3 regions of the Cupriavidus sp. 2TAF22 genome follow, and region 2 is predicted to be linked to each of the others. Evidence: predicted binding sites of a transcription regulator. Region 2 holds the regulator's gene; each other region holds the start of a gene.
The links. Region 2 encodes HrcA, which represses chaperone genes, less so after heat shock. Its sites were predicted from a motif close to TTAGCACTCNNNNNNNNNGAGTGCTAA; they were not measured.

Region 1: a site for HrcA is predicted at 1,474-1,500, ahead of groES (co-chaperone GroES). Genes of this name have one in related genera too.
Region 3: a site for HrcA is predicted at 1,777-1,803, ahead of rpoH (RNA polymerase sigma factor RpoH). Genes of this name have one in related genera too.

Annotation. Positions count from the first base shown of each region.
Region 1 is NZ_JBFRFX010000002.1:339,441-342,715, reverse strand. Features, by position in the region: gene AB4Z48_RS04120 (bestrophin family protein) at 1-270, opposite strand, end outside; partial or broken gene AB4Z48_RS04115 (hypothetical protein) at 267-449, opposite strand; partial or broken gene AB4Z48_RS04110 (GntR family transcriptional regulator) at 537-828, opposite strand; gene groES (co-chaperone GroES) at 1,594-1,884, shown strand; gene groL (chaperonin GroEL) at 1,924-3,275, shown strand, end outside.
Region 2 is NZ_JBFRFX010000022.1:23,212-26,486, reverse strand. Features, by position in the region: gene hemH (ferrochelatase) at 1-1,091, opposite strand, end outside; gene hrcA (heat-inducible transcriptional repressor HrcA) at 1,204-2,241, opposite strand; gene AB4Z48_RS24545 (NAD kinase) at 2,356-3,273, shown strand.
Region 3 is NZ_JBFRFX010000006.1:182,554-185,828, reverse strand. Features, by position in the region: gene AB4Z48_RS09870 (SCO family protein) at 22-648, shown strand; gene rpoH (RNA polymerase sigma factor RpoH) at 765-1,694, opposite strand; gene AB4Z48_RS09860 (pirin family protein) at 2,050-2,928, shown strand; gene ybiB (DNA-binding protein YbiB) at 2,990-3,275, opposite strand, start outside.

The DNA of each region.
Region 1 (3,275 bases), on a different contig from region 2:
CAGCAGACTGCCCCATAGATGGCGAGCCTCGTTGAAGCGGGCGTAGCTGGCGTTGTTGCGAAACGCGAGGAAGATGGCCAGTGCCAGGCCGAACAGCGTGAACGGTGCCGTATTGAGCGGAATCTTCTCGCCGAATATCCGGCCATGCGTGAACACCGCCAGGCTGCTGACAGCCCCGATGAAAACCAGTTGGGGAAGGATGGTCTGCAATACCGAACCGTTCCAGGCGAACAGCATCAGGAACCAGTTTTGCCTCGGCCTCACGATCATGGCGTCGTTTCCCCGACATTGGCGTGGCCGGGGCTGGCGTCGCCTTCCCGCACCTTGCCCCGGAAGACCCGGTACTGAAGTGCGTTATAGACCAGGATGATCGGTAACACAACGATGGTGCCAACCGGCGCGAAGCGCTGGCTGGACGGGCTGGAACAGGCTTCCCGGATCGTCAGCGACGAGGCCGATCCGGGCCGCCGCCAACCTTTGAAGGCAGATATTGATCGCCTCGGTCGCGCCCGCGTTTGTCACGTTCCGGAGCATCAAAGCCGGCTGACGTCCACCGGGGAGGACATGGCGATCGGCTTCGAATGCTCGCAACGCCTGCATTCGTCACCCGTCGCTTGCGCGTTGCAGGTCGACGAAATAGCCGGACTGCGGCCGGCTCACCAGCAGGCCGCGGCTTTCCAGCAGCAGGTAGGCGTGAAGCACCGTGGTAATGCTGATCCGGTGTTGCCGGCTAGCCTGCCGCACGGAAGGCAATCGTCCGCCGTGCCGGTAGACACCTTGCCGGATCAGCCGCTCGATATCGTCGGCGAACCTCTCGTAGAGCTTCATCGGACGCTCCTCCCGGCCGGATCGGCGCCAGGTGCATCGCGGTAGCGGAAGCCTCGATCGTGCGCTTGCGGCGGCACGGCCGGACTGCATGAATCGGGTCTGGTGGCGCTGTTGCCGGGCAGCGCAACTATGTCGGGTCGTCCGCGGCGCAAGCCGGCGACAAGGTGGAGGCAGACTTCGCGTATCTTCCCTGGTTCGTCTTTCACGACGGTAGCTCCGATCAATGCGCGTCGCCGGGCCTTGGGGACTGGAACTGGCTGCGCGTCATTTTGTTGAAAGGAAGAGTAGGGGCGAAGCTGTATTGCCAGGAGGCACACATGAGCGTGCCGAAAAAGAGTACAGATTCAATCCTGTGCCAATATCTGGAAAGCTGTACTTGAAGTCGCTGGCATGTGCCGAAACCGGCGCATCGCGGGGTTGCGCTGGGAGGGCGCGCCGGCCGCGCCCGCGCGGTGAGGGTGCGGCTGCGATTGCCCGGGAACCGGGGAAAAGGTGAGCGGACTCGCGTAAGTCCGTCGGCCGTGACCTGCCGAGGCGGCCCGCCCGGAGCACTGGTCGCTGCCTGATTCGCTCGCGCATCGACAGCATCAAGGGTAAACACGTATCAAGTCGCTGACTTGAAAACGTAAACCCCCGTCCCTATAATTAGCACTCGTTGGGTTAGAGTGCTAACAGCCCTCTCTCAGCCTTCCGATTCTGCTGGCAGCCAGCTAAAGCGGCCAGTTCTTGTGAACGTAAAATCACTTTTTGTACCAAGGAGTCCGTATGAATCTGCGTCCTTTGCACGACCGCGTGATCGTCAAGCGTCTGGACAATGAAACCAAGACCGCTTCCGGCATCGTGATTCCCGACAATGCTGCCGAAAAGCCTGATCAAGGTGAAGTGCTCGCCGTGGGCCCCGGCAAGAAGGATGACAAGGGCGCTTCGATCGCTCTCGACGTCAAGGTGGGTGACCGCGTGCTGTTCGGCAAGTATGCCGGCCAGGCCGTGAAGGTGGATGGCCAGGAACTGCTGGTCATGCGCGAAGAAGACATCATGGCCGTGGTGAACAAGTAATCCACGCCACCCCCCGTACAGATTTAGGAGATTCAGAACATGGCAGCTAAAGACGTAGTGTTCGGCGACGCCGCCCGTGCCAAGATGGTCGAAGGCGTGAACATTCTCGCCAACGCAGTGAAGGTGACCCTGGGCCCGAAGGGCCGCAACGTGGTGCTGGAGCGTAGCTTCGGCGGCCCGACCGTGACCAAGGACGGCGTGTCCGTGGCCAAGGAAATCGAACTGAAGGACAAGCTGCAGAACATGGGCGCGCAGATGGTCAAGGAAGTGGCTTCCAAGACCAGCGACAACGCCGGTGACGGTACCACCACCGCAACCGTGCTGGCCCAGTCGATCGTGCGCGAAGGCATGAAGTACGTTGCCGCCGGCATGAACCCGATGGACCTGAAGCGCGGCATCGACAAGGCTGTGGTGAACGCGGTCGAAGAGCTGAAGAAGCTGACCAAGACCACCACCACCAGCAAGGAAATCGCCCAGGTCGGCTCGATCTCCGCCAACAGCGACGAAGTGATCGGCAACCTGATCGCTGAAGCGATGGACAAGGTCGGCAAGGAAGGCGTGATCACCGTGGAAGACGGCAAGTCGCTGGCCGACGAGCTGGAAGTCGTGGAAGGCATGCAGTTCGACCGCGGCTACCTGTCGCCGTACTTCATCAACAACCCGGAAAAGCAAGTTGTCGCCCTCGACAACCCGTTCGTGCTGCTGTTCGACAAGAAGATCTCGAACATCCGCGACCTGCTGCCGGTGCTGGAGCAAGTGGCCAAGTCGGGCCGCCCGCTGCTGATCATCGCTGAAGACGTCGAAGGCGAAGCCCTGGCGACCCTGGTGGTGAACAACATCCGTGGCATCCTGAAGACCGCCGCCGTCAAGGCTCCGGGCTTCGGCGACCGCCGCAAGGCCATGCTGGAAGACATCGCCATCCTGACCGGCGGTGCAGTGATCGCCGAGGAAATCGGCCTGACGTTGGAAAAGGCAACCCTGCAAGAACTGGGTCAAGCCAAGCGCATCGAAATCGGCAAGGAAAACACCATCATCATCGATGGCGCCGGCGATGCAGCTTCGATCGAAGCCCGCGTGAAGCAGATCCGTGCCCAGATCGAAGAAGCGACCTCGGACTACGACCGTGAAAAGCTGCAAGAGCGCGTGGCCAAGCTGGCCGGCGGCGTTGCAGTGATCAAGGTTGGCGCAGCCACCGAAGTCGAAATGAAGGAAAAGAAGGCACGTGTGGAAGATGCACTCCACGCAACCCGCGCAGCCGTGGAAGAAGGTATTGTCCCCGGCGGCGGTGTGGCCCTGCTGCGCGCTCGCGCTGCCATCGCGAACCTGACCGGCGACAACGCCGACCAGAACGCCGGCATCAAGATCGTGCTGCGCGCCATGGAAGAGCCGCT
Region 2 (3,275 bases):
GCCTGGGTGCGGCGAGCCTCCAGTTCGTGCGGGTGCGGCAGCCGCAGCGGCCATCCCTGCAAGTGCTGCAAGCCGATCTCCGCCAGCCCGGCGATCCAGCTCTCGGCATCGTTGAGGCAGGGAATGTAATGGAACACCTTGCCGCCCGCCACCTGGAATTCGGAACGTCCTTCCATGCCGATCTCCTCCAGGGTCTCCAGGCAGTCGGCCGGGAATCCGGGGCAGAACACGTCGACCCGCCCGGTGCCGACCTTGCCCAACTCCTGCAGCGTGGGTGCCGTGTAGGGCTGCAGCCATTCCGCGCGGCCGAAGCGCGACTGGAAGGTAACCTGGTACTGGCCGGCTTGCAGGCCCAGCGCCTCGCCCAGCAGGCGGCCGGTCTTCAGGCATTCGCAATGGTAGGGATCGCCCAGTTCCAGGGTGCGCCGCGGCACCCCGTGGAACGACAGGATCAGCTTGTCCCCACGCCCGAAATCCGGCGTGCCGTGCTGCGCCCAGTATGCCCCCACCTGCTGGTGCAAGGCGGCAATATAGGCCGGATGGTCGTGAAAATGCTTGACCAGCCGCAATTCTGGCTGATTCCGCCAGGTCGCCAGCACGCGGAACGCTTCGTCGAACGCCGTGGCCGTGGTGGTGCCGGAGTACTGCGGATACAGGGGCAGCAGCAGGATGCGCTCGGTGCCCTGGCGGCGCAGCGCCTCCAGCACGGAAGCGATCGACGGGTTGCCATAGCGCATCGCGCACGCCACCGTCACTTCGTGGCCCTGCTGGCTGAGCAGCAATTGCAGGGCGTGGGCCTGGCGTTCGGTATGCACGAGCAGTGGCGAACCGGTCATCTGCGCCTCGCGCAGCCAGACCGACTCGTATTTCACCGCCGAGGCGCGCGAGCGCAACGGCAGGATGATGCCGTACAGGATCGGCAGCCAGGCAGCGCGCGGGATCTCCACCACGCGCGGATCGGACAGGAACTGCCTGAGATAGCTGCCGACGGCCTTCGGTGTCGGCGCATCGGGCGTGCCGAGGTTGATCAGCAGGATCGCCGTGCGCGGCGCCTGGCCATGCTGATAGGCCGGTTCGGGGGTAGTCGTCATGGTGTTTCCGGTGTGGCGGGGCGGGACGCGCCAAAGGCGCGCGGCCGCCGGGTCTCGCCGAGCAGACGGGAGGAGCGGAACAGGCAGTCGGTGAGACCGGCCCTGGCCAGCACTAGTTCTGGCTCAGCGCGCTGGACAATAGCCTCGCGGTGATGTCGACGATCGGGATCACCCGTTCGTAGGCCATGCGGGTGGGCCCGATCACCCCCAGCGTGCCGACGATCTGGCCGTCGACCTCGTAGGGCGCCGTGATGACCGCCATGTCTTCCAGCGGCACCAGCTTGCTCTCGCCGCCGATGAAGATCTGCACGCCCTGGGCGTGGCTGGAGACGTCGAGCAGCTTGAGCAGGCCGGTCTTGTGCTCGAACACGTCGAACAGCCGGCGCAGCTTTTCCATGCTGGAGGACAGGTCCTCCACCTCGAGCAGCTTGCGCTCGCCGGAAATGAAGACATGATTGTCTTCTTCCTCCGCCATGGCGCTGCTGCCCGCTTCCACCGCCGCCTGCATCAGCTGCGACATATCCATGCGCAAGGCCTGCAATTCCCCGCGCAGGTGGTCGCGCACATTGTCGAAGCTCATGCCGGCGTAGTGCGAGTTGATGAAATTCGCGGCCTCGACCAGTTGCGACGCCGTGTACGGCAGCTCGGTCTGGATGATGCGGTTCTGCACGTCTCCCTCGGGGGTGACGATGATCAGCAGGATGCGCTTGTCCGACAGCCGCATGAACTCGACCTGGCGAAACGCCTGCGCGCGCCGCGGGGTCATCACCACGCCGGCGAAATGCGACAGATTGGACAAGGTATGCGCCGCCGACGTGATCATCCGCTGCGGCCCGAGCTGCTGCCCGCGCAACTGGCCCAGGATCTTGCCGGTCAGCTCCGCCAGGTTGAGCGCGCTGTCCAGCGGCTGGGCGGTCAGCATGGTATCGACGAACAGCCGGTAGCCGCGCGGGGTCGGGATACGCCCCGCCGACGTGTGCGGACTGGTGATGAACCCCATTTCCTCCAGGTCCGACATCACATTGCGGATGGTGGCCGGGGACAGATCGAGACCGGAGTACTTCGACAAGGTCCGCGAACCCACGGGTTGCCCCTCGGCGATATAGCGCTCGATCAGGGTCTTGAGAAGCGTTTTCGCACGTTCATCCATGATGCACCCGATTTTACGCAGGTTTTACCCGTTCGGGCGGCTCGTGCACGCCCGCGCACGCCCGGACGTGCCGCCTTGCTGACAATGGTCGCGGCGGTATGGTCTAATCCGGGCATGTCTTCGCTCCCCACGCCCGGCGCCGCTCGCGCGCCCTTTCGCACCGTCGCCCTGATCGGCAGGTACGCCACCGCCGGCATCGAAGGCCCGCTGGAAGAGCTTGCCGCCTGCATCCTCAAGAACGGCCAGGATGTGGTGTTCGAGCGGGAAACCGCGCTGGCCACGGGCCTGACCGACTACCCGGCCCTGCCACCCGGCGAGATCGGCAAGCATGCCGACGTCGCCGTGGTGCTGGGCGGCGACGGTACCTTGCTGGGCCTGGCGCGCCAGCTGGCCGGCTTTCAGGTGCCGCTGATCGGCGTCAACCACGGGCGCCTTGGCTTCATGACCGACATCCCGCTGGAAGACGTGCATTCGGTGCTGCCCGACATGCTGGCCGGACGTTATGAATCCGAGACCCGCATGCTGCTGGAGTCGCAGGTGGTGCGCGACGACGGCGTGATCTTCTCCGCGCTGGCCTTCAACGACGTGGTGGTCAACCGCTCCGGCATCTCGGGCATGGTGGAGCTGGCGGTCTCGGTGGACGGCTACTTCATGTACAACCAGCGTTCGGACGGCCTGATCGTGTCCACGCCGACCGGCTCCACGGCCTACGCCCTATCCGCCGGCGGACCGATCCTGCACCCCACGCTGTCCGGCCTGGTGCTGGTGCCGATCGCCCCGCACGCGCTGTCCAACCGCCCGATCGTGCTGCCGCATGACGCCGAGGTGTCGATCGAGGTGGCCACCGCGCGCGACGCCAGCGTCAACTTCGACATGCAGTCGCTGACCTCGCTGCTGCCCGGCGACCGCATCGTGGTGCGGCGCTCGGCCAAGACCGTCCACCTGCTGCACCCGCTCGGCTACAACTATTACGCCACGCTGCGCAAGAAGCTGCACTGGCACGAGTACCCGAGCGAAGACAACCGGCTCTGATC
Region 3 (3,275 bases), on a different contig from region 2:
GCCGCCAATCAAGCGAATCGCATGCCAAGCCGTCTCTTTCCGGGTTCTTCGTCCAGCTTTGCGCTGTTCCGCCGCTTCTGCCTGCTGGCGCTGTGCTCGCTGCTGCTTGCCGCCTGCGGCCAGCAGCGCGCCTCGTTCAAGAATGTCGACATCAGCGGCGGCAGCGAATTCGGCAAGGATTTCGTCCTCACCGACCACAACGGCAAAGTGCGCTCGATTGCCGACTTCAAGGGCAAGGCCGTGGTGATGTTCTTCGGCTATACGCACTGCCCCGATGTCTGTCCCACCACCATGGCCGAGCTGAAGGCGGTGATGGAGCAACTGGGCCCGGATGCCGACCGCGTGCAGGTGCTGTTCGTCACGGTCGATCCCGAGCGCGATACGCAGGCGCTGCTGGCGCAATACGTGCCCGCCTTCGATCCGCGCTTCCTGGGCATGCGCCCGGCCGACGACGCGGCGCTGCAGAAGGTGGCAAAGGATTTCAAGGTGTTCTACGCCAAGGTGCCGGGTACCTCGCCGAACAACTACACGATGGACCACTCGGCAGGCAGCTATGTATTCGATCCGAGCGGCCGGTTGCGCCTGTTCATCCGCCACGGCCAGGGCCCCGAGCCGATCGCGCACGACCTGAAGCAGCTGCTTTCCTGAAGCGGCTCCGCCCGCCAGGGGCGGGGTCTCCGGACAAAAAAACAGGGCCGGTCGCGAGACCGGCCCTGTTCCATTCTGGCGCGCGGCTTTCGTTCCGCCGCGCTCCCGCGCAACTATCAGGCAAAGGCCTGCAGAGCACCCTTCATCTTCTTCATCGCCGCGGTTTCGATCTGGCGGATGCGCTCGGCGGAGACACCGAACTCGTCAGCCAGCTCGTGCAGCGTTGAGCCGCCGGAGCCGTCGTCGTTGACGTGCAGCCAGCGCGCCTCGATGATGCGGCGGCTGCGGTCGTCCAGCTTGGTCAGCGCTTCTTCCAGGCCTTGCACCTGCATGCGGTCGTGGCGCTGGGCCTCGATCACGCGGGTCGGCTCGTTGTGGTTGTCAGCCAGGTAGGCGATCGGCGCGAACTCCTCCTCGCCGTCGTCGATCTGGCCTTCCAGCGCCAGGTCGCCGCCCGACAGGCGGGTTTCCATCTCCATCACTTCTTCCGGCTTGACGTTCAGCTCGCGCGCGACCGCGTCGACCTGCTCCGGCGTGAAGGTATGGGCACCCTGCTTGTGGCTGCGCAGGTTGAAGAACAGCTTGCGCTGGGCCTTGGTGGTCGCCACCTTGACCATGCGCCAGTTCTTCAGCACATATTCGTGGATCTCGGCCTTGATCCAGTGCATGGCGTACGACACCAGCCGCACGCCCTGGTCCGGGTCGAAGCGCTTCACGGCCTTCATCAGGCCGATATTGCCTTCCTGGATCAGGTCCGCGTGGGGCAGGCCATAGCCGAGGTACTGGCGGGCGATGGACACCACCAGGCGCAAGTGCGACAGCACCATGCGGCGAGCCGCATCGACGGAGTCATGCTCGCGCAGATCGCGTGCAAGCCGCTGCTCTTCCTCGGGGGTGAGCATGGGGATACGATGGACAGCCTGGATATAGCTGTCCAGGTTTCCCAGGTTTCCGGGAAACGTCAGCGCAAATGCCCCGGCGCCCTGAGGCGCCGTAGGCAGGCGGCTGCTGGTTTGGGTTTGGTCGGCAGATAGGACCGCGTTCACTCGATTGCTCCTTTCGCATCCGGCGGGTGGGTTGCCCGCGGCGCTCGCCCTGAAGGGTCCGCGCACTGCATTGCAACACATATTAGCACTCAAGCCGGGAGACTGCTAAGTTGGAGTCCTTATAGGGTTGATAGTTCCAGGTAATTGGCTTCTGTTTTCAAATAGCCTTTTTTCTGGCTTTCTTCCTGCTATGTGGAGCGACCACTATCCGGCAGCCCCCGCAACGCCATCGGACATTGATTAGAGGGGCGCCGCCGGTCCCGGTTCTGTCGCGCAATGAGATGCTGTGTTTCACCAGCGGCTACACTCTTTTCATTCATGCGGCCGTCAGCATCGGCCTAACCGGGGAAAATGCATGTCTGCTATCGAACACTTGCTCAAACCGCACGTACGTGACCTGGGCGACGGTTTTACCGTCAGCCGGGTGCTGCCGGCCGCGGCGGCCCAGACCGTGGGCCCGTTCATCTTCTTCGACCATATGGGGCCGACGGTGCTTCCGGCCGGGCAGGGGATGGATGTGCGCCCGCATCCGCATATCGGGCTGGCGACCGTCACCTACCTGTTCGAAGGGGAAATCCTTCACCACGACAGCCTGGGCAGCAAGCAGGTCATCAAGCCGGGCGACGTGAACTGGATGACGGCCGGCCGCGGCATCGCGCACTCGGAGCGCTCACCGCAGGCGGCCCGCGAGGCCGGTCCGCGCCTGCACGGCATCCAGACCTGGGTGGCGCTGCCCAAGGAGCACGAGACCGTGGAGCCTTCCTTCTTTCACCATCCTGCCGCGACCCTGCCCAAGCTCGAGCGGCCCGGGGTGCGGATGACGGTGATCGCGGGCGATGCGTTTGGGGCCGAGGCGCCCGTGAAGGTCTTCAGTCGCACGCTGTACGTGGCGATCGATCTGGAGCAGGGCGCAAGCCTCGAGATTCCGCCGGAGCACGCGCAACGCGGCATCTACCCGGTAGACGGCGTGGTCGCGCTGGATGGGGAAGTGTTGCCTGAGCGCCACATGGCGCTGCTGGTGCCGGACCAGACGGTCACGCTGACGGCCGAGGCGCCGTCGCGCGTCATGCTGCTCGGCGGCGACCCCACCGACGGGCACCGCTTTATCTTCTGGAATTTCGTTTCCAGCAGCAAAGAAGCCATCGAAGCCGCATCCCAGCGATGGGAGGACGACCAGTTCCCGCGCGTGCCCGGCGAGGACGACCGCATCCCGCTGCCACAGCGCAAGCGCTGACGGCGCGCTGACGACGCGGGCGCCGCCAGCCTCGCCTGCCGCCCCGTTCCCCATTCCCCGCTCAGACCGGGCTGGCCCAGGCCACGCGCGTGCCCTGCTGCAGGCAGCTGCGGATGGCCTCGACCTGCGTGGCGATCGGGGCCGGGACCGGCGCCTTGCCATCCAGCACGGAGCGGATCCAGGCCGCAGTCTGCGCGACGTCGTTGCCGGGTGGCAGTTCCGGCACCTCGCTGATCGAGCCCGCGGTGGGGTCGACCAGGGTGCGCTGGTGCCCGTCGTGCAGCCAGTCGATGCGGCCGCCGCGCCGCGCGTCGGCGACCACCTCGCCCTCGGTGCCGCGCGCCAGC